3 regions of the Polycladomyces abyssicola genome follow, and region 2 is predicted to be linked to each of the others. Evidence: riboswitches for the same ligand, from Rfam matches in the RefSeq annotation. Region 2 holds a riboswitch; each other region holds the start of a gene.
What was found. Region 2 has a riboswitch for cobalamin ahead of KI215_RS01630 (HoxN/HupN/NixA family nickel/cobalt transporter). Riboswitches for the same ligand answer to the same signal wherever they lie in the genome.
Positions count from the first base shown of each region.

Region 1 (7,787 bases), 140 kb from region 2:
TGCTCCATATGTCTTTCGGAACGGACAAATGGCCCACCCCTCCCTGTTCCACCGCTGTTCGCATCGCCAAATGCAATTGCAACGGCAACCCGCGAGCATCCGCCGCCAACGCGGAATAAGAGGCGACAGCCTGAAACAATAATTGCTGATTCAGTTCCTGTTTGGCCCCCGTTCCCAGTGACTCCCGCGGCACCTGACCAGTGATGGCCAGCACGGGAACTTGGTCCAATGCGGCATCACCCAACCCCGCCAGCAGAAGCGCCGCGCCAGGACCGCTGGTTGCCGTACAGACTCCCAGGTTGCCCGTTAATTTGGCTTCCGCCGATGCCATCAACGCCGCCGTCGTCTCCGTCCGGCACGCGATATACTGCACCTTTCGCTGGCGCGACAACGCATCCAGCAACGCAAGATTGGCATCCCCCAACACACCGTACACCCGGGGCACTCCCCATTCGGCCAATTGTGACACCACGTGATCTGCGACCGTTTGTACCATCGATTATCCATCCTTTTCTAGCCGTTTCCCTTTTCATTTTGACCGGAAACCGACAGTACATACCCCTTTACCTTCACGCCGCGTCAACCTTTATGATGAAAGCGGGAGGGATCTCCTGTGAGAAGAATGCAGATCAAGGAGATGGCAGAGCGGCTGGGTATCACGCCGCGCGCCATCCGCTATTACGAGGAAAAGGGGCTGATCGCACCACCCAAAGAACCGGACAACCGATACCGCACCTTTACCGAAGAGGAGGCATGGCGTCTCCAAACGATCGTCACGTTACGCCGTATCGGCATGCCGGTCAATGAGATCAAAAAAGTGCTGGCGGAGGTGGACCGCGGCCACGAACATGTCGTCACCCGCTACTTGGAACTGCAACGGGCCGCTACATTTACCGAGTGGGTCCGACTCAAACATCAATTGGAGATCATCGAGCGGATGATTCAAAACGGGGAACAAAACCATGCCCCTTCTTGGGACGATTGGTACCGTCTCACACGCCATTGGCAAGAGCAGGAACAATGGCGGTTAAAGTGGCGAGACCGATGGGCATTCGATCGACAGACGGAATCGTTTGACCAGCGCGTGGAGAAAAATGATCCGCTGGACCTGTATGCAGAGTACGATAACGCCTTGCAAACGCTGACCGAGTGGATCGATGCCCGACCGGGAGAAACCGGCTTGGACCTGGGAGCGGGAACGGGCAATCTGTCCGGACGGTTTCTCGCAAACGGAATTCGGATGGCCGCCGTGGATCAGTCGGCGGAAATGCTGCGACGCTGCCGCAAGAAATTTCCCCAAATGACGACCAAACTGGGCAATTTTTTGGCCATCCCCTTCCCCGATCATGCTTTCGACTTTGTCGTCACCAGCTTCGCATTTCATCACTTGCTCGAAGAACAAAAACCTTTGGCACTGGAGGAGATGCGCCGGGTTTTGCGCCCGGGCGGGAGGGTCGGTATTGTCGATTGGATGATTGAGAGCGACGAGACGTTTCACGCTTGGAAAGAGAAGATCCGCCGGGCGGGCAGAACGGACGTGCTGAAGGAGATGGCATCCGAATACTATGTTCGCCTGGATTGGCTGTGCCAATGGTGGATATCACGGGGATATGACGTTCAATTTCGCTCGTTGACACCCATGTTGCACGTTTGGGTGGCAAGACAGCGCGATGAAAAGGACACCTGATCATCAAGGAGGAATTGCCTGTGCATCCCGAACAAATGGACCGGCTGTACCAGCTACCCGGTTTTTACTGGGGAATGGAACCGAACCGATTGGCTTACAGTCTACTTGAAACCCTTCCATCCTTGCAGGGGAAAACCGTTGTGGATCTGGGTTGCGGAGAAGGGAGGGATGCGGTCTATTTCGCCAAAAATGGGCTGAATGTAATGGCAGTCGATCTATCTCAAACGGGATTGAAAAAAGCGAAACACTGGGCGGAAACGGAAGGAGTGTCCCTTACTACCGTTCAAGCGGATTTGTTATCCTATCGTATGGATACGATGGTGGATGCCGTCTATTCGATCGGAGTCCTTCACTATCTTCCACCGGAGATTCGACCCAACACGTTTGGTCACTACAAAGCGATGACCCGCTCAGGCGGGATTCACGCATTCAACGTCTTCGTGGAAAAACCGTATATCCCTGTGCCGCCCGATTACGCAGAAAATGAATATTTCTACCGAACCGGTGAGCTTTTGCAATATTATTGGGATTGGGAAATTATTTCGTTTGCGGAGTTCGTATTTGACTGCAACTCCAGCGGCATTCCGCACCGACATGCGGTCAATGTGATGTTGGCGCGAAAAATCTAGCGGAGAAGGAAACCGCCGCCCTCATCAGGCGGCGGGTATGCTCAGCTCACCCAATTTTCCTCAAACTGCTCTTCCTTGAAGCCCACCGTGACCCGTTCGCCGTCGGTGACGATCGGCCGTTTGATCAACATGCCGTCACTGGCGAGCAAATCCAGCTTTTCATCATCGCTCATCGTTTTCAACTTTTCCTTCAGATTGAGCTCCCGGTATTTTTGTCCGCTCGTATTGAAAAATTTCTGCACGGGCAGGCCGCTTTTGCGGACGAGCTCTTCCAGCTCCGCACGGCTGGGCGGATTCTCGACGATATGCTGCTCTTCAAACGGAACTCCCCGCTCCTCCAGAAACTTTTTTGCCTTGCGACAGGTGCCGCAACGGGGGTACCAGTACATTTTCAACTTCGCCATCTGAAACCCTCCCCACAGATTGTCCGTTACCAGTATACCCAACTTGGCGGAACCAGGCGTGTTCGATACCCTTCCTTCGAGGGTATGTCTGTACATCGTTTTCCCGGCTCGCTCCACCTGCGCCCTGCATGGAAGAAGATGATGACCGCTCCGACCCGGTCAGCGCAGGTCGCGGGCAAAGTACACTTCGCTTTGAAGAAATTGCCCGCGTTTTAATTCTGCGCTTTCCGAGTCTTCGCTCAGTCAGGGCTTGGTCAGTCGCCCGCCTGGGAAACCATTGCTCCCTTACGGAATGCCCAGACACACCTCAAGCCCACCCCTTGTTTTGCCGAACACCTTTTCACCCTTAACGAAACACTTGTCCGCCCCGTTTGTACTCTACATCGGACACTCCATCCCTCACGTTGGCCGCACGGGCGATGGCGAAGAAAAAGTCGGAAAGGCGGTTCAAATAACGGCGTACCTCGTCGTTGGTCTCCTGCTCTCGGCACAGCGTCACCACGCGGCGCTCGGCCCGACGTGCCAATACGCGACACAGATGAAGCGCTGCGGATACTGGCGATCCACCGGGCAGGATAAACCGTTGAATTTCCGGAGTTTCCGCCATGTAGCGATCAATCCATTCCTCCAAACGGTTCACCAGGTCGGCCGTCAATTTGTACTGCCGCTTTTTTCCCACCTGCGCCAAATCACCGCCGGCATCGAACAGTTCGTGCTGAATCTCAGTCAAATCGCGAATCATGTCTGCGTGTTTCTCCGGGTTCATTCGGGCGATCGCCTCACCGACAAACGCATTCAACTCATCAATCGTACCGTACGCTTCGACGCGGATGTCGTCCTTGTCGACCCGTCCGCCGATAACACCGGTTTTTCCTTCATCCCCGGTACGGGTATAGATGCGCATCATCTTCACTCCTTCATGAAGCGGATATCGAAGCGGTTCACCGTTCAGACAAATGCATCGGACATGAAAACCGGATCTACCATTGGTTGCCGAGAATCAAGGTGACCATTTTATGGAGCGGAAACAGAAAGCGGCTGTCCGCAAGACGTGGTTACAAATCCTTTCTCCTCCGACTGCAGCAATACCTGCGGCACGCCGGCGGACGGATGGCGTACCATCACCGGATCGATGCCGTACGCATCGCGGATCACTGACGCCTGGATCACCTGTTCCGGTGTCCCCTCCCGAATCACCCGACCATTTTTCAGCAACAATAACCGGTCACAGAATTGCGCCGCCAAATTCAAATCATGTAACACGATCACGACGGACAACCCATCTTTCCGTTTCCACCGCACAATCCGGTCGAGCATGCTCAACTGATGCCGTACATCCAGATAGGTCGTGGGCTCATCCAGCAACAACAACCGGGGCTGTTGCGCCATCGCCTGTGCAATCGCCACCCGTTGCCGCTCACCGCCGCTCAATACCGCGACGGGTCGCCACCGGTGCGAAAGCAGATCCGTATCGGCCAAAATTTCCTCCACCAATGCGCGATCCCGTTCCGTTATCCACGGCCACCAACCCTGGTGAGGATGACGGCCCATCATCACCACTTCTTCCACGGTGAAATCAAGCGGGGGCAACCCTTCCTGGGGTAGCAGAGCGATCCGGCGCGCCCGCTCCCTGACCGGCCAATCCGCGATCGGACGGTCTTCCCACATCACGGTACCCGTATCGGGGCGTTCCTCACCGGACAACAGCCGAAGTAAAGTGGTTTTGCCTGAGCCATTGGGACCGATGATACCTACCATCTCACCAGGGCCGACATTCAAACTGACTTCGGACAGCACACTGCGTTCGCCATAGTGTTTGCCCACCTTTCGGGCTGCTAACATGACGATCCCTCCCCTCTGCGGGAACGGAGATGGTTTCTCAACAACCATGCGAAAAACGGTGCGCCGACAAACGCAGTCACCACCCCGATCGGTAATTCACGAGGCGCCAACATCACTCGGGCCAACAGATCGGCACCCGTCAGAAAGACCCCACCTGCCAACAAGGACAACGGAATCAACCAACGATGATCGGGACCGCACAATATGCGCATCACATGTGGAACGACCAACCCGACAAACCCGATTGTCCCTGATACGGACACGGCTGCGGCGGTAACAAGTGATGCCGTCACCAACAACAGTCCGCGCACCATCCCGACGGACACGCCGAGATGCCCCGCTGCCCGATCGCCCAACGCAAACAGGTTTAACTCCCGGCTAAACCACCAGCACACCACGGTACCGATGGCCAGAAACGGACCCACCACGGCAACGTGTTCCCATTCCCGCAGGGCGAAACTTCCCATCAGCCAGCTCTGGATCTGTTGCAGTTGTTCTTCGGACAACGCGATGCAAAACGTGAGTACCGCACCGAAAAACGCCTGTACGACTACACCGGACAGGATGAGTGTCTCCGGCCGCATCTGCGAACCGACCCTGGCCAATTGCAACACGGCCAGCAATGCCACCATTGCACCGATAAATGCGAAGACAGGTACGTTCCAGCCACCCAGCCAGGCCGCTCCCCACCCGGTCAACAGTGCAATGACCGCCCCGAGGGCCGCTCCGGAAGAGACGCCGAGAATGTACGGATCGGCCAACGGGTTACGCAACAACGCCTGATAGACGACACCCGCCATGGCAAGCGATGCTCCGACCAGTACGGACAGCAAAACCCGCGGTAACCGAATGGATCGCACAATCGTCTCGACAGACGTGTCGCCCGGCGGTTGAATCATCGAACCGACTCCGGGCAACACCCGCCCCAGAATCCGCCATACATCCGCCAGCGGGATCGGCGTACTGCCGACGGATACGGCTACGGCCACCGTCAACGTCAGCAGTCCCGCCAGACCCGCCAACCAATATACTTTTTTGCTCCGCATCATGTTTCCCTTACTGTTTCGCACTAAACACTTGCGGATACAACGCTTGCGCGATCTGTTTCAGCCCTTGCGTCACCCGCGGTCCGGGCCGGTTGACCAAATCCGGGTTGACCGTGACAATCCGTTTTTGCTTCACAGCGTTGATCCCAGCCCATCCGGAGCGGGAGGCGATTTGTGACACCACTTTATTTCCGCCGGTGTCATAGGTGGCGATGATCACGTCCGGATTCCATTTCACGACCTGCTCCGCCGACACTTGAGGCCATCCTTTTTGGCTTGCGGCCACGTTGTTCCCTCCGGCCAAACGAATCAGCTCGTCCATAAAGGTACCCGAACCGGCAGTAAACAGTGTCGGGTCCAGCTCAATCCACACTTTAACCCGCTTGTCGGCCGGGATGGAAGCCACTTTTTGTGTCACATGGTTTTTCTCCTGTTCCATCTTTGCGATTACCTGACGAGCCTTGTCCATGGCCCCCGTCGCTTTGCCCACCAAGAGAATCGAATCTTCTACACCTTTAAGGCTTTGTCCGTCCACCACCAGCACCGTTAACCCCAGTTTCCGCAATTGGCCGATCGTATCCTGGCCGTTTATCGGGTTGGCCAGCACCAGATCGGGCTTCAGCGACACTACTTTTTCCACATTAATCTTCAAATCTCCCACTTTTTCCTTCTTCGCCGCACCCGCCGGATAATTGTCCAGAGATGAAACGCCAACGATCTTTTTGTCCAGACCCAATGAAAACGCGATTTCCGTGGTGCTGGGGACCAATGAAACGATGCGCTGGGGTTCCCGCTTGATCGTTACGCTCTGCCCGGATGCATCCTTGAGGGTAACCGGGTAAGCACCCTGTTTTCCGTCATGATCCGCGTGCGGTTGGGGCGACTGAGAGCAGCCCGCCACCCCCATCGTCATTACCAACAACAACGTCAACAACCAACCAAACCATTTCTTCATCCAGTCTCTCTCCTTCCCTTCACAACATAAAAAAACCCCGCCTCCATCGAGGTCAGGGAAATCCTCTCGCGCATACCGCATGCTGGAAAACGCGCACGCGAGTGTTGCGCTCCTCCTCACACCCCGAAGGAGAATCGCAAGTGACCGCGAAAAGGCAGGTCTCCTGGCTCGTGGATCACCGCATTCGGCCGCGCCTTCCCATCCCCTTGGGGACAGTGGCATCGTGCGACCGCGCTCCCCACTCACAGTGGCGGGACCGCGCCGGATTTGCACCGGTCTTCCCTTTTCACCTTTATCCCTTTTGGATAAAGGACCTTTTCGCCTATTCACTTGTCGGTTTGCAATCTACCCGAATTTTAACACTTTGTCGGATTTCTGACCATCCCCTTTGTTTAGAGAACGGTCGTCACGGGAAAGAGGAAAACGACAGCTTTGATGCGAAATCAAGTTTGTCAGGGCGTGTATCATCATTCTGTAACTGAGGCACATGTTTTTTTCATGGCGACTTACCAAGCCCCGACAAAGCGAAGACCCGGAAAGCGCAGAATTTAATCGCGAGCAAATTCCTCCATGCGAAGCGTACTTTGCCCACATCTGGCTCTCACTGGGTCGGAACGGCCGTGATCTGCTTCCTTGCAGGTGCAGGTGGACCGAGTCGGGAAAAGAATGTGGTCAGTGTTTGCCAGAAACGCCCTGGGAACCCGATCACGGAAAGGAGGGTGCAGGCGCAATTCTACCATTTGCGCCGCAATAGATGGAACATCAGACCTTCACATGGGATTTGGGAAAGGAAAACCGCATCATCCGTGGAGACGTTTATGCCGCAACGACCAAGTCGCCGCTCCCGGTTGTCATTATGTGCCACGGTTTTAAGGGATTCAAAAACTGGGGCTTTTTCCCGCATGCTGCCCGTGTACTGGCAGACCGGGGGTTTGCCGTCATCACCTTCAATTTCTCCATGAACGGAGTGGGTGAAAATCTGGAAGAATTCGATGAACTGGACAAGTTCGCTCGTAATACGTATTCCCGTGAACAGGAGGACTTGGCATACCTCCTGGATCGGCTGTTACAGGGAAATGTGCCTTTGCGTGAAGCAATGGACACTGATAAAATCGCCCTGGTCGGGCACAGTCGCGGCGGAGGGAACAGCCTGATCTTCGCGATGGATCATCCGGAGATCGGGGCTGTCGTGTTGTGGAACAGCGTTGCCCGTGTCGACCTGTT
Region 1 is NZ_AP024601.1:442,942-450,728, reverse strand. It holds gene KI215_RS02310 (thiamine pyrophosphate-binding protein) at 1-496, opposite strand, end outside; gene KI215_RS02305 (MerR family transcriptional regulator) at 623-1,687, shown strand; gene KI215_RS02300 (SAM-dependent methyltransferase) at 1,708-2,316, shown strand; gene KI215_RS02295 (arsenate reductase family protein) at 2,358-2,720, opposite strand; gene KI215_RS02290 (cob(I)yrinic acid a,c-diamide adenosyltransferase) at 3,067-3,624, opposite strand; gene KI215_RS02285 (heme ABC transporter ATP-binding protein) at 3,735-4,562, opposite strand; gene KI215_RS02280 (FecCD family ABC transporter permease) at 4,556-5,611, opposite strand; gene KI215_RS02275 (ABC transporter substrate-binding protein) at 5,619-6,563, opposite strand; cobalamin riboswitch at 6,700-6,896, opposite strand; gene KI215_RS02270 (alpha/beta hydrolase family protein) at 7,318-7,787, shown strand, end outside.
Region 1: another riboswitch for cobalamin. It lies ahead of KI215_RS02275 (ABC transporter substrate-binding protein); the one in region 2 lies ahead of KI215_RS01630 (HoxN/HupN/NixA family nickel/cobalt transporter).

Region 2 (7,787 bases):
TGTATAAAAAGGATTGGTTTTCCATGCCCAGGATCGCAATCCTCGACGAAGATATTTACGTTTCGTTCAACTGGAATGTAGTAACCCATCTGTACCCCTCCTAAACTCGAGAGAAGGGTGGCCAAAATCCGGGCGACTTTGAGCGTGAGCATTACAAATCTTGTCGATATCTCTGTAATCCTTATCGCCCCGCACATCTTCCATCATATGCTCGAAGTTTACCGAAAAGAATCCAAGGTAATACCGGAATCACGGTAGATCATTCTCCAGGACACAGTTCCTGAAAACGAAAAACCACCCACAATGAGGGTGGTTTTTCCGTTGGGATTATGACGTCTTCTGCCCCGTCACCGCCACGGTAGGCACGCCCTGTAAGGTGTCCTTCACTGGGCAGACCCGCTCTACGTGTTCGATCAATGCTTGGACTTTTTCCGGGTCGGACGGGGAGTCAATTTGAATATGGTAGCGGACTTCCAGGAAGCCAGGGCGGACATCGGCTTTTTCCATGAAACCGTCGGGATCCAAATCGCCCTCCACATGCACTTGGCTTCCTTTCAGTTCTACTCCGTGCTGTTTGGCAAACAGAGAGACCAGCACATTAATGCATCCGCCCAGGGCAGCCAGGATGAGTTCCACCGGATTGGGCCCTTGATCCGTTCCGCCTAAAGCCGGGGGCTCGTCGATGATCACCTGTTTGCCGTTGATCTCAGCCACCGAGCGCACTCCCTCACCGGACCATTTTACATCAGACACAAAAGTAATCTTAGGCATGAAATCAAACCTCCCAACGGATAAATTAGTATAAGAATAATCCATTAATTCCGATTTGACAAGTATGAATTATGATAAAAAGTGTGATTGAAAAAATACACCCTGACAAAGCCGAAGGGTGGTAGATTGTGGGAGGGTTATTCCTGATGACAAAAACTCCGAGTTGCGATTCTCTTTTTCATTCGATACAATAAATAGAGATTTTGATCGAGATTTTGACAATTGCATATTGAAAGGGAAAAGGTGGAGTGGTTCGTCCACTCCCGAAGAGGGAAGCCGGTGAAAATCCGGCGCGGTCCCGCCACTGTGAATGGGGAGCGATGCCGCGGTCACTGTCGCCAGTGTGCGATGGGAAGGCCCGGTATGGTTTCGCGATGATCCATGAGCCAGGAGACCTGCCTTTTCCAACAACACCGTTGACCTACGAGGATAGGGAGGTGTTTGATGACGCCGCATGCCGTCAAATTGGTGTCGATTGGCCTGGCATAGGCCGTGAGTCTTCTTGTGTACTTGTATGTGGATACGTGATCATCAAACACTTCTCATAACGGGAAGTGTTTTTATTTTTTCAGTATTTGGGGATGGAAGGGTTAAGGTCACAATTTTGAATGAATATTCTGTAAGGAGAGAAAAGATGGAAAACGTATCTCTTCTCATACTGGTATTTACTTTAGGTCTTCGTCACGGTTTGGATGCTGATCATTTAGCTTGTATTGATGGTTTGGCTCGCTACAATTGGCGTAAAGGAAGTTCGATTGCGCGTTGGGTCGGTACCTTATTCTCCTTTGGACACGGTTTAGTAGTAGCCAGTATTGGGATTATTCTAGGAAACATCAGTCAGAACTTTCGGTTACCGGATTACGTCGACCTGTTTGTGACATGGTTTTCTATTTTGTCCCTATTCCTGATTGGAACATTAAACATCAATAATCTGTTAAAGACGCGATTAGGGAATCAGGACGAATATCGACCTCAAGGTATCAAAGGAAAACTCATTCCGAAAAAATTACAGGAAACAAGCAACCCACTTCTCATTATATTGATTGGAGGACTGTTTGCTTTAGCATCAGAGACCGTTAGTCAAGCGTCCGTCTGGGTGTTGGCAGCGAACAACAACGCGAACTATATGCCTTACATCTTGGGAATCACATTTATGATGGGGATGATGATCACAGATACCATTGATTCTTTGATTACCAATAAAATACTTCGCCAATCCAGTAAACTTGGGCAATCTGCCTCCAGAGTGATGGGTTGGATCATTGTGTTTTTAGCATATGGAGTCTCTTTCTACGAAGCCTTTACATTCTTTAACCCTTGGGCAGAATTGGATTTTGAAGTGGTGGGGATCATCATTTTTTTGCTCTTCCTTTTCATTTTTGCATGGGTATCCTATCGAACAAGAGTTGATCGTCCTTTTGTAGGGTTACATGTATCAGGTGAAGAAAACAGCAACTCATGGAGAAAGTGATGGCCTAGACGAAAAACGTATATGTGGAGGTTGCACGTTGATAACTACAGAAGCCAACACCAAAAACTCCGAGTTGCTATTCTCTTTTTCATTCGATACAATAAAGAGAGATTTTGATCGAGATTTTGACAATTGCATATTGAAAGGGAAAAGGTGGAGTGGTTCGCCCACTCCCGAAGAGGGAAGCCGGTGAAAATCCGGCGCGGTCCCGCCACTGTGAATGGGGAGCGATACTGCGGTCACTGTCGCCAGTGTGCGATGGGAAGGCCCTGTATGGTTTCGCGATGATCCATGAGCCAGGAGACCTGCCTTTTCCAACAACACCGTTGACCTACGAGGATAGGGAGGTGTTTAGATCGGGCTGGACGACTGTCCGCTGAATGAAAGCAGCCCGCCTGGGGAATCGTGTACCTTTTTCAGGCCCTCGGACGGGAGTCGCTGCATTTAGCTAGGTTAAGGGATAACAACTGCGCGATTTAAGCACTTCCATTTTGGAAGTGCTTTTATTTTTTTTGGTATAGTAGGCAGTTTATGATTCGTGTCGTGGCGGAGCATTTTTCTGGGGCACTCTTATGGGATGCGAGGCAATTGAGATGGGGGTTGTAGGTTGGAAGCGGACAGGTTTTCCAAATGGGTGACATCTCACGTTCCAAATCACTCATGGATCAGATGATGAGGGCGATTTGGCAGCAGATGCTGGAGCCGATCTGTCATGCCGTCCCATGTGGAAAAAGCGGTGGCGTGGATTCGTCCGTTTTACGAACGACATGGATCGTCGGTGCCGATGTGTTCCGGCAAACGCAACACGGAGAGGGAACAACCATCCATCACGGCAAGATAGGAGGAAGCGGAAATGAGTGAGAAAGGCCGCGGCAAGTTGTACGTGGTGGGCTTCGGTCCGGGTCATTTCGACCACATGACGCACCGGGCGCGGGAAGCACTCAGCGACAGCGATGTGATCGTCGGGTACAACACCTATGTCGACATCATCCGGGATTTGTTGGACAATCAGGAGATCGTGCAAACCGGCATGACGGAAGAAGTCAGTCGGGCACAGACGGCGGTCGAGCTGGCCGAGAGCGGAAAAAAGGTGGCCGTGATTTCCAGCGGAGATGCAGGCGTGTACGGCATGGCCGGACTGGTGTACGAGGTGTTGGTGGAAAAAGGAAGGCATCGGGGCGAAGGTGTGGAAGTGGAGGTGATCCCCGGGGTATCAGCAATCAATTCCTGCGCGGCACTTTTGGGGTCGCCCGTGATGCACGATGCTTGCATGATCAGTCTGAGTGACCATCTCACCCCCTGGGAAACGATCGCCCGCCGGATTGAAGCGGCCGCAGCAGCCGATTTTGTCATCGCTTTGTACAACCCCAAAAGTGGACGGCGTACCCGCCAGATCGTGGAGACTCAACGCATCCTGCTCCAGTATCGGTCACCGGACACACCTGTCGGATTGGTGAAAAGCGCCTATCGGGAACGGCAACACGTGGTGATCACGAAGCTGGGTGAGATGCTGGGACATGAGATTGGCATGTTGACTACGGTGTTGATCGGCAATTCCACCACTTTTGTTCATCACGGTTTGATGATCACACCGCGCGGCTATCAGCGAAAATATACGCTTACCCAAAAGGAACAGGCCTTGAAGCCACATGAACGCCTGCGGACGGACACCGAGCCGTGGTCTCTCAACGCGCAAACAGAGCAATTGGACAAACCCCGAACCAAAGAGGCGAAACATCCGGTTGCATGGGCCGAGGAAGCGTTGGCACTTCTTCAGGTCGCAGGCAAGGTTCCTGTCACCGGTACTCCTCCCACTGCGGTGCCCAATGTCACCCCGGTTTTGGAAGTGGCCGTCTCTTCCGGCGTCGCCGAAAAAAAGTGGACGCCGAACCAAATGGCTGCACTGGCATCGCTGGCGGGAGACAAAGGGGAGATCACGTATACACCCGATCATCAAATGATCCTGCGGATCCCGACCGATGATCCCGACTCAGTGGTTCGTCGCCTGACGGATGCGGGATGGTCGGTTCACCCCGTCGGCGATGTGGTGCAGGTAAAAGCATGCGATTTTTGCGATGGCGATAAAGGTGAGTCGATTCCCCACGCCGAGGAGTTGACTCGCCGGTTGGGCGGGATGAACATCCCCAAGGAATTGAAAATCGGCTTCAACGGCTGTGCGATGGCCTGCTATGGTGCGGTGACGGAAGATATCGGGATTGTCTACCGACGCGGCACGTACGATTTGTTTCTGGGCGGTAAAAGGATCGGCCGCAATGCCCATCCCGCCCAGCGGGTGGCGGAAGGACTCTCACCGGAAGAGATGTTGGTGGCGGTGGAAAACGTCGTGCGGGAATATGCGGAAAAAGGGCACCCCAACGAGCGTTTCCACAAATTTTTCAAACGTGTCCAAGAGGTGAACGGGTTCCGGTACCGGGAACAACCTCAACCGGTAGCGGTGGATACCGTCTGCGGGGACTGAAACGAGGAGGAAAAACCGATGGAAGCTTGTTTGTTTGTGGGTCACGGCAGTCGAGACCCGGAAGGGAACGCCCAGTTGCTGGACTTTACGTCGCGAGTGGGACGGTTCCTCTCTTTTCCCATCGTGGAGACGTGTTTTCTGGAACTCACCGAACCGGACATTCCCGAAGGCATCCGCCGCTGTGTGGAAAAAGGGGCCAAACGGATTACAGTGGTCCCCATCATGCTCCTGTTTGCGGGGCATGCCAAGGTACATATCCCGTTCCCGATCCGGGAAGCCGCCCGACGGTATCCCGATGTCACGTTCACATACGGGCGGCCGGTTGGGGTGGATCAATCGGTGGTGTCCATATTGGAACGGCGTGTCCGATCTGTCACCGATCTGCCGCAAGACCGAAACGAAAGCGACACGGCTGTGCTGGTCGTGGGCCGGGGATCAAGCGATGCGGAGGCCAACAGCGATTTGTTCAAAATCGCGCGGCTGTTGTGGGAGCGCTTGCCAGTGCGGTGGGTGGAAACGGCATTTGTCGGGGTCACGGATCCCGGATGGGAAGAGGGAGTGGAGCGATGTGTCCGGCTGGGGGCCAAAAACATCATCATTCTGCCCTATCTGCTGTTTACCGGAGTGCTCATCAAACGGATGAACGGCCGCTTGGACGACCTTCGTAAACGGTATGCAGGTGTTCATTTGAGTATGACTGACTATCTCGGGCTGGATGACGGATTGGTCGGCGTGATGATGAACCGGCTGTTGGAAGCCGCCGGAGGTCAGGGATTGGATTGGGAGCAGTTGGTGTCGGTCGCTGAGGCTAACGGTCATCATTTGCATCACCATAATCATGACCATCACCATCACCCTCATGAGTCGGCTGTTGACCAACCATCGTGAAGGTGGTCTTTCAGCCTAACGATCCAGTGCTTGGATGAGAGAAGGATTGTCGTTTTCCGGCGAGCGACCGTTGAGCTTTGCGAAAGAGGAGAGAGGGACTCACCCGAAGCAACTGGACGAAACAGAGAAGAGCATAATGCACCTGGTATCGTAGACGCTACACGGAATCCACTTACAGGACGGGAGGGGAGAGGATGATCCTGTTTTTGGCCGGTACCAGTGATGCGCGGGCGTTGGCTGTTCGCATCCGGCAAGCGGGACATCCACTGCTGGCGACGGTGGTTACCGAAAATGCCGCCAAAAGTTTGCGGGATGCTGATTTACAGGTGCGGGTAGGAAGACTGACAGCAGAGGAGATGGCCGCACTGATCCGGGAAAAACATGCATACGGCGTCGTGGATGCCAGTCATCCCTTTGCCGAAGAAGCCTCCCGCAACGCGATGGAGGCGGCCCAAACCGCGGGTGTGCCCTATGTTCGCTACGAACGGCCGTCGTGGGTATATGACGATCATCCACGCCTGACAGTTGTCGATTCGTATGAGGCGGCGGCGGAAGAGGCCGCTCGGTTGAAAGGGGTCGTCATGTTGACGACCGGAAGTAAGACACTGGACGTGTTTGCCAAACGGCTGCTGCATGAACCCGGTGTACATCTGGTGGCGCGGATGTTGCCACGCAAGGAAAACATGGAGAAATGTGCCGCACTCGGGATCGAGCAAAAACAGATCGTGGCCATGCAAGGGCCGTTCGGACCCGAGTTGAACAGGGCGTTGTACCGCCATTTCGGTGTTGATGTGGTTGTGACCAAGGAGAGCGGAAAAGTGGGGGCGGTGGACGAAAAGGTGACGACGGCGTTGGAGATGGGATTGCATGTGATTCTCATCTCCCGCCCTCGTCTGGATTACGGTACCGTTTATGCCGAACCGGACAAGATCATCCGACACATACAGCAATGGAAGGGAGAGGACAACCGTGACACCACGGGAGTTTCAGCCGGTCACCACACGTCCTGAGGAGATCGAACAACTCAGTTTTCGCATGATCACCGAGGAGTTGGGCAAACACCCGTTTACGGACGAACAATTTCCCGTCGTCCAGCGGGTGATTCACGCTTCGGCAGATTTCGAGTTGGGACGGAGCCTGATGTTTCACCCCGATGCCATCCGAGCCGGGATCGAGGCAATTCGTGCAGGCAAGCCGGTGGTGGCAGACGTTCAGATGGTGCAGGTGGGGATCAGTAAACCAAGGATCCAGCGGTTCGGCGGTGACGTACGGGTGTACATCTCTGACCCGGATGTGGCGGCGGAAGCGAAACGATTGGGAACGACGCGGGCGATCGTGTCGATGAGAAAAGCCGTGCGTGAAGCGGAAGGCGGCATTTTCGCGATCGGCAATGCCCCGACAGCCCTCTTGGAGCTGATCCGGCTGGTTCGGACGGGAGAGGCGAAGCCCGGCCTGATCGTCGGCGTTCCCGTCGGTTTCGTGTCAGCCGCCGAATCCAAAGAAGAGCTGACCAAACTGGACGTACCGTTCATCACCAACCGGGGCAGAAAAGGAGGAAGTCCGACAGCCGTCGCGATTGTCAACGCATTGTCGTTGATGGCGGAACGGCAGAAGTGAGGGAGCGGTCATGAAACAGGCGTCGGAAGCGACCGATCAACGGGAGATGCGGTACGGATATACGACCGGATCGTGTGCGACCGCCGCGGCAAAAGCCGCACTGACGGCGCTCATCACCGGACGGGTTCCGGATCAAGTGACCATCACATTGCCGGTCGGACAAACGGCCGTTTTTATCGTGGAAAACGGCACGGTTACGGCAAAGGAAGCCCGGTGCAGTGTGATCAAGGATGCAGGAGATGATCCCGACGCTACTCACGGTGCCGAAATCGTTGCTACCGTCTCGTGGAGGGAGCAGCCCGGTGTGTACATCGACGGCGGTCCTGGAGTGGGCCGCGTCACCAAACCGGGTTTGCCCGTCCCGGTGGGAGAGGCGGCGATCAATCCCGTGCCGCGAAAAATGTTGCGCCAAACGGTGGATGAAGTGTTGACCCGCTATGGAATTGCGCGGGGGGTCCAAGTGGTGATCTCCGTCCCGGGCGGTGAGGAGATCGCCAAAAAAACGCTGAACGAACGTCTCGGGATCGTCGGCGGCATCTCCATCTTGGGAACGCGTGGCAT
Region 2 is NZ_AP024601.1:304,932-312,718, forward strand. It holds gene KI215_RS01620 (alpha/beta fold hydrolase) at 1-89, opposite strand, end outside; gene KI215_RS01625 (OsmC family protein) at 328-771, opposite strand; cobalamin riboswitch at 996-1,188, shown strand; gene KI215_RS01630 (HoxN/HupN/NixA family nickel/cobalt transporter) at 1,406-2,242, shown strand; cobalamin riboswitch at 2,377-2,569, shown strand; gene KI215_RS01635 (hypothetical protein) at 2,873-3,103, shown strand; gene cobJ (precorrin-3B C(17)-methyltransferase) at 3,096-4,721, shown strand; gene KI215_RS01645 (sirohydrochlorin chelatase) at 4,740-5,609, shown strand; gene cobK (precorrin-6A reductase) at 5,804-6,619, shown strand; gene KI215_RS01655 (precorrin-8X methylmutase) at 6,579-7,226, shown strand; partial or broken gene KI215_RS01660 (cobalt-precorrin-5B (C(1))-methyltransferase) at 7,237-7,787, shown strand, end outside.

Region 3 (7,787 bases), 1.0 Mb from region 2:
CACATCAAGGCCACTCTGCGCAGGACCAACGCGCCGTTTGCAGGGGAAATGTCGGGGCATCTGTTCTTCAACGATGAGTTCTACGGCTTTGACGATGCGTTGTATGCAGCAGGGCGGCTTTTGCGGATCCTGTCTCGGGACACGCGGCCACTCTCCGCTATGTTTGCAGACGTTCCGCAGTACCACGCGACACCGGAGACGCGCGTAACCTGTGAGGAATCGCAAAAGTCGTTGGTAATCGAGCGGGTGAAAGAGCACTTTGCGAAGCGGTACCCGATCGTCGACGTGGACGGAGCGCGTATCCAGTTCCCGTCCGGGTGGGCGTTGGTGCGCAGTTCGAACACGCAACCCATTCTTGTGTTACGGGCCGAAGCGGACAGCGCCGAGAGCCTGGAGGAGATTAAGCGTGAAGTAGAGGACGTCGTGCGGGCCAGCGGCATCACCTCCACCATCCCGTGGTAATGCCGCCGGCATGCACAGTGGACAACCTTGGATCGGGCATGATGGTAGGTGAATCTGATGAACAAATATGAACCTGTCAAATTCACCCCCATCGCCGTGCCGCGGATCTGGGGTGGACACTCGCTGAAATCTTGGTTCGACACCGACACCGACCAACCGATTGGCGAATACTGGGTGGTTTCCAGCCATCCGCATGGCACGAGCGTCGTTGAACAGGGGGCGTTCAAAGGGAAGACGTTGAACGACTTGGTGCGGGAGCACCCGGAAGCATATCTTGGCGACAGCCCGCAACCGCGGTTCCCGCTCCTCATTAAATTTATCGAGGCAGCACAAGATCTTTCCGTTCAAGTGCATCCGGACGACGAGTACGCTCGCAGGGTGGAGTCGGATTTCGGTAAGACCGAGGCGTGGTACGTGCTGGATTGCCCGGATGATGGGCGCGTCATCTACGGTCATCAGTTCAAGTCGCGCCAAGAGTATATGCAGGCTGTCGAAGAGAAGCGCGTAAAGCCGTATCTTGAGTACGTGCCGATCTCGCCGGGGCGGCTGGTGTTCGTACCGTCGCGGACGTTGCACGCGCTGTTGGCCGGTACGATGGTGCTCGAGATCCAGCAAACCTCCGACGTGACGTACCGCGTCTACGATTGGGATCGCGTGGATGAACACGGACGGAGCCGTGAGTTGCACGTAGAAAAAGCAGCCGACGTCCTGCTGTATGGTCCGCAGCCTACTCCCTTCCCAGCGGCACAGGAAATTACTGCTGCAAATGGCATGCGAGGGTCTCGCTTGGTCTCCTGCCCATACTTCACCATTGACAAGTGGAACTTGCAGTCTGGACGACACTCCTTGGAGCATGGGCGCAAGGGCAATCCGGACATCGTGATTGTGACGAACGGGCAAGGTACTCTGCACTGGCCTGACGGTGACATGCCACTGAGTCGCGGAGACGCCGTAATCGTCCCCGCCACGTTGTCCGACTACGCAGTGTCCTGTGCGGGCGAGATAGAAATGATTCGCGTGTTTTATTAAGAGCGAGCGGGAATCAGGGTTGGTATGATAGCGAGTGTCGGATACGGGAGGGTTTCAGCCCTCCCGCATCCTACATTTTTTGTATAAAAATCCATTATCAGGTTTTCCAAGACGTAGCCAAGCGGTTGGACAAAGCATTTCAAGCGTTTTTCCGTCGTCTCGACCGCGGGGAAAAACCGGGCTCCCCTCGATTTCAAGGTAAGTACCCATATAACAGCTTCACCTATCCTCAAACTGGATACAAACTGGATGGGAAAGTATCTGAAACTCTCCAAAATCGGCGATGTGAGAATCAAACTGCACCGCCAGATCGAAGGAAAGAGCAAAACTTGCTCCATCAAGCGAAAAAACGGCAAGTACTACGCTTGCTTCACATATAAGGTGGAGGTAGAGCCTGCAAGCCAATCAGAGAAAAGACGCTACTCACAAAATCAGCTGATATTTGGTGGACAACTATGATCTGATCGCCTTTCAAGACTTGAACATCCGGGGAATGGTGAAAAATCACCGCCTTGCCAAGAGCATTGTCGACACAGGCTGGAGGATGCTGGTTTAATTGACGGCTTACAAGGAGTAGACCGGTAAGCAAGTGAAGCAGTTGATCCCCGCAACACGTCGCAAGTTTGCTTGGAATGCGGTCAGATCGTAAAGAAGACCTTAAAAGAACGTACTCATCGTTGCTCATGCGGATATGTGACTAACAGAGATGTCAATGCCGCAAGAAATATCCAGCTTCGAGCGATGGGATACGTTCCTGGACCGAGATACGAGCTATTAGAACTAACACTTTTCTAGGATTAAGCCATCGCGGATGATGTGGGTTGCCACGCCAGATGAAGCGAGAAGCCCATGGCGAACAAAGGGAGAGACTCAGGTAATTGAGCCGTGTGGAGCAAGACGATACTCCGGTGATGGAGAAAAGTGCCTAAATTCGAGGATTGACATCATCAATCTCAAAAACATCATCCGTTTTTAAAAATAGCTTCGACTTAAAACACAAACGGAATCAAGAGCCAGGAAGATTCCCGATACCGCCGGTACGCCTCCCCGAATTGGTTCTCCAGCATCTGTTCCTCCACGCTCACACGGTAGGAATACGCGGCCAAGTACACTATCAGATTGGCTATCACCGCCGTTATTGACAATGTGGATATGGCAAATCCCAAAAAAACCAACATCGTCCCCAAATAACCCGGATGGCGAATGTATCGGTACCATCCACATTGCACCAAGTGATGTCCCTGTTGAATCCCGATGAAACGACTGAAAAATCTACCCAAGGTGTGCATGGCGGAAGCTCTGATCCAGACACCCGACAAACCGATCATGATCCCAAAAACAAACCATGGATTTCCTATTGTCGGCTTCGGGTCCATAAAGTAGATCGCGGTAGGTGCAACCACCAACAAAAAAAGCGCCAACCCTAGAATGTAAGTGGATAGACAATAATGGCGTATTTCCTTTACTGGCGGTTTCCGTAACCATTCCAACCCCACATACAGTACGACCGGCAAATAAGCAAACGCGATCAAGAAACCCTCTCCCCTGAAATTTCTTTCGGTGTATTTCAATAATATGCATCATGAAGAGGGCTGGACAGGGATAAGAGGAGACCGTCAACGGCGGAAATTGTCTCTTTAATTATGAGAAACATTACATAGCGCAATTGTCCTTTCCAGTTTCACAGCCCTTCGCCGATATGGTATTGGGCTATCAATAAATGTTTGTATCGGACGTAGTCTAGAATGGCACATCCTCCACCTCCCCAGGCAGTATCGACAGAGGGCATTAGTAAAATAGTGACTATGTCACCAACGTTTCAAGGCTCACCTTTAGCTCTAGCTGTACGTGTGCTCTTATAAAGAGCGAGCGGGAAAACCCAGCCCTTCAGGTTTGGGATGAAAGCGAGCGTCGGACGAGGGAGGGCTTAAGCCCTCTTGCAAGTCCGACAGAATTTTGGTACAATTATGTAGAAAAGTGCGAAAACACTTAAAACTACTTTGCGATCGAAATCTCGATAAACTAAACTCACTAGGCTTGGACGAAGCCATCGTGGATGGATGTGGGTTGCCACGCCAGATGAAGCGAGAAGCCCACGGCTTTAGCCGTGTGGGGCAAGTCACGAACTGACCGAGAAAGGGTTACAAATCGCTCGGGATTGGTTGCGGGATATGCTTTCAACACCGGCCCAGGAGTTCCCAGAATTTCCTGCAGCGATCTCCCTATTACCTTTGCTTATCCCCGAACGGATTACTTGGAGCGAAGAGTGGCTTCGCCAGTTCATCGCCTCTGATACAGAGATTGACACTGGGGAATAAGTCCACTCCTTTTTTATATGGAGGAAGTGATATGTCCAAAAAAGCCCAAAAGGGTTATAAGGGAATTGGAATGGACGGTCCCATTGCCACGTGGTACGCGAAAAGTACTCAGAACAACATTGAGGAATACAAAAAAGATGCGGAAAAGGTGGCTGCATGTGTCCCGGAAGAAGCCGCTGTTCTTGAGCTTGCCTCTGGCCCGGGATACTTGTCGATCGAACTTGCAAAACTCGGTAATTACAAAATAACCGGTTTGGACATCAGTAAAAAGTTTGTGGAAATTGCGCGGGAGAAAGCCAAAGAAGCGGGTGTGGAAATTGACTTTCGTCAAGGGGATGCTGCCCGAATGCCCTTTGATGATCAAACATTTGATTTTATCGTCTGTCGAGCGGCCTTTAAAAACTTTTCACAGCCCGTCGCTGCCCTTGACGAGATGAATCGAGTGTTGAAGGACGGCGGAAAAGCTGTGATCATCGATTTACGGGGAGATGTTTCCCCGGAAGCAGTGGACAAACACATAGAAGAGGAGTTGGGTTTGACAGGATTTCAATACCTCCTGACAAAATGGATATTTCGATTGATGCTCATCAAACGGGCTTATACGAAAGAGGAGTTTAGGCAGTTGGTATCAAAGAGTAAATTTCAGACATGCAAGATTCAAGAGGATACGATCGGATTGGAGGTATGGCTTGAGAAGTGACTATCAGTTTACGCGTGATTCGGTCGACATGCTGGTCCCCTAAGGGGGCTTTTTTTCTTGACCTTCCAGTAACTAGATGCATTCGGGGCATGGTGAAGGAGATCGAGATGATTGCTGGAAATAGAAAACACAAGTTGTAGTATTGATCATAAAAGACTCATACAAGGTATGGTGTTTGAATAGATCCCCCGTCATTCATTTTTCGTCTGTTTTTGGCAGATAAAGAAGTTAGACAATGGGAAAACCGATAAGATACAATGAACCTACTTTTGGACAACGACATACCGTGGGAAAAGGTGGAGTGGTTTGTCCACTCCCGAAGAGGGAAGCCGGTGAAAATCCGGCGCGGTCCCGCCACTGTGAATGGGGAGCCGGGCCGTTTGTCACTATCGAAAGACGGGAAGACACGGCCATCAGGGGGCCGGGGGATGTAGCGAAACAGGAGCGAGTGGGAAACAAGATTCCCGGCATCAACCTGTTTTCGAGACATCCACCAGCAGCCCCCCATGCGATGATCCATGAGCCAGGAGACCTGCCTTTTCCGACAACACCGTTGACCTACGAGGATAGGGAGGTGTTTGATGTGCCGCGTGTCGCGATCGGTGTGATCGGCTTGTGCGGGTCGTGCCGTTTTTGTGTTCACGGCTGGATTGGTGTCCCATCAAACACTTCCCTTGTTAGGGAAGTGTTTTTATTTTATCCGCATCTGAAATGGAGAGGGTGCTTGTAGATGGTACAAGTAGAGATGAAGAAAGAATTGGACTGGGAGTCGCTCGTTCGCTCGGTGTGCCTAGAGACGGGGGATCTCGATGCCCAATCACTGATCGTCGTTGCCCGAGCGTAGCTGCGGGAAGGGATGTCGGAGCGGGAGATCCTGCGCACTTTGGCGCAAACGGCGGTGGAACAAACCAGCGTAGAACAACCGGGCTGGCAGTTTGTCGCCGCCCGTTTGCTGGCAGAGGAATTGTATCGTGCGGCGGCGCACAACCGGGGATATGACCGTAAACAGCGGGCATATGGCGATTTTTACGACCTGCTCCAAAAGTTGACGGCGAAAGGGTTGTACGGTTCTTATCTGATGGAACACTACACCGAGACGGAAATCCGTGAGCTGGAAGCCTCAATTCGTCCGGAGCGAGACCGGTTGTTTCATTACATCGGATTGAAGATTTTGGCGGACAGGTATCTCGTGCGGGATTATGACGGTGCGGTGATGGAGTTGCCGCAGGAGCGGTTTATGGTGATCGCGATGCATCTGGCGATGAAAGAGAAAGACCGGTTGACGTGGGCCAAACGGATGTACGATGTGTTGTCCCGGTTGGAAGTAACGGTGGCGACACCGACGATGAGCAATGCGGGGCGGCCGTTGCACCAGCTCTCTTCCTGTTTCATCGATACCGTGGACGATACGCTGTGGTCTATTTACAATACCAACACCGCCACCGCCCAGGTGTCCAAACACGGCGGCGGTGTGGGCATTTATCTGGGAAAAGTTCGCTCCAAAGGGTCCAAAATTCGCGGGCACAAAGGCGCTTCCGGCGGTGTTATCCCCTGGGTGCGCAATTTCAACAATACTGCCGTGGCGGTGGATCAACTGGGTGTGCGTAAAGGGGCGTTCGCCATCTATTTGGACGTGTGGCACGCGGACATCCTGGACTTTTTGAACCTGAAAACCAACAACGGGGACGACCGGTTAAAAGCGCACGACATCTTTCCCGGCGTATGCATTCCCGACCTGTTTATGCGTCGGGTGAAAGAACGGGGTATGTGGTACCTGTTCGACCCGCACGAAGTGCGTGAAGTGATGGGGTTCAGCCTGGAAGACTCCTGGGGAGATGAGTTTGAACGGCGGTATGAGGCGTGTGTCAACCATCCTGAACTGAGCCGTAAGGAAATCCCGGCGATTGAAGTGATGAAGCGTATCATGGTGAGCGCCTATGAAACCGGGACACCGTTTCTGTTCTTCCGCGATACGGTCAACCGACTCAATCCCAACAAACACAAGGGAATGATCTATTCTTCCAACTTGTGCACGGAGATTTGCCAAAACATGTCCCCGACCGAGCTGATCAGTGAGGAGTTGGAGGACGGTGTCATCGTCACTAAGCAAAAACCGGGGGACTTCGTCGTCTGTAACCTGTCGTCTATCAATTTGGGACGGATCACAGACCTGGCGGATTTGGCGCGTATCATCCCGGTCCAGATGCGCATGTTGGACAATGTGATCGATCTCAACCTGTATCCGGTAAAACAGGCGGAAGTGACCAACCGCAAGTACCGGGCCGTCGGATTGGGTACGAGCGGATACCATCAATACTTGGCACAGAAAGGGATCGATTGGGAATCGGAAGAACATCTGGCCGAAGCGGATCGGTCGTTTGAGGAGATCGCTTATCAGACGATCCGGGCCTCGATGGAACTGGCCAAGGAAAAAGGAGCGTATCCGGCATTTGAAGGAAGCGAGTGGCAGACAGGCGCGTTCTTTGACCGGTGCGGTTACACCGGAGAGCGTTGGCAAACACTGCGGGAGGAAGTGAGTCGATACGGGGTGCGCAATGCTTGGATGATCGCCGTCGCACCGACGGGGTCTACCTCGCTCATCGCCGGTTCGACTGCCGGGATCGATCCGGTGTATGCCAAGTTTTTTGTCGAGGAGAAACGGGGAGCGCTGATTCCGCAGACCGCCCCCAATCTATCGGAGAAAACCTTCTGGTATTACAAAGAGGCGCACCGGATCGACCAGATGTGGAGCATTCGTGCTGCAGGCATCCGTCAACGCCACATCGACCAGTCGCAGTCGTTCAATCTGTTTATCACGCCGGACACCAACGCCAAGGCATTTTTGTCCATGTATTTGGCCGCGTGGGAAAACGGGTTGAAAACCGTCTACTATGTGCGCAATCAATCGCTGGAAGTGGAAGAATGCGTCAGCTGTTCGTCCTGAAGTGTGTCCTAACGCTGAGACTGCGGGTGGATCGATTTTGCCCGGATGAGTGACGAGGGCGTGTCAGGTCATTCCGTAAGGGAGCAATGTGGACAGTATTCACCGACACACCCGAATCCAGCTCTGCTTATGCTTGATCGGTAGGAGGAAAGAGATATGGAGAAACTGCAACGAAAAAAGATTTTCAACGAACACGGTCAACGCGGCACCCAGCGCATGATCAACGGCAACACCACCAACCTGCGGGAATGGAACCGTATCAAGTATGATTGGGCGTACAAACTGTATCGCACGATGCTGAACAACTTCTGGATTCCCGAGGAGATATCGCTGA
Region 3 is NZ_AP024601.1:2,464,385-2,472,171, reverse strand. It holds gene KI215_RS12440 (phosphomannomutase/phosphoglucomutase) at 1-462, shown strand, start outside; gene KI215_RS12435 (type I phosphomannose isomerase catalytic subunit) at 520-1,491, shown strand; partial or broken gene KI215_RS16360 (zinc ribbon domain-containing protein) at 2,095-2,286, shown strand; gene KI215_RS12425 (methyltransferase family protein) at 2,481-3,023, opposite strand; gene KI215_RS12420 (class I SAM-dependent methyltransferase) at 3,841-4,509, shown strand; cobalamin riboswitch at 4,787-5,063, shown strand; gene KI215_RS12415 (ribonucleoside-diphosphate reductase subunit alpha) at 5,366-7,453, shown strand; gene KI215_RS12410 (ribonucleotide-diphosphate reductase subunit beta) at 7,610-7,787, shown strand, end outside.
Region 3: another riboswitch for cobalamin. It lies ahead of KI215_RS12415 (ribonucleoside-diphosphate reductase subunit alpha); the one in region 2 lies ahead of KI215_RS01630 (HoxN/HupN/NixA family nickel/cobalt transporter).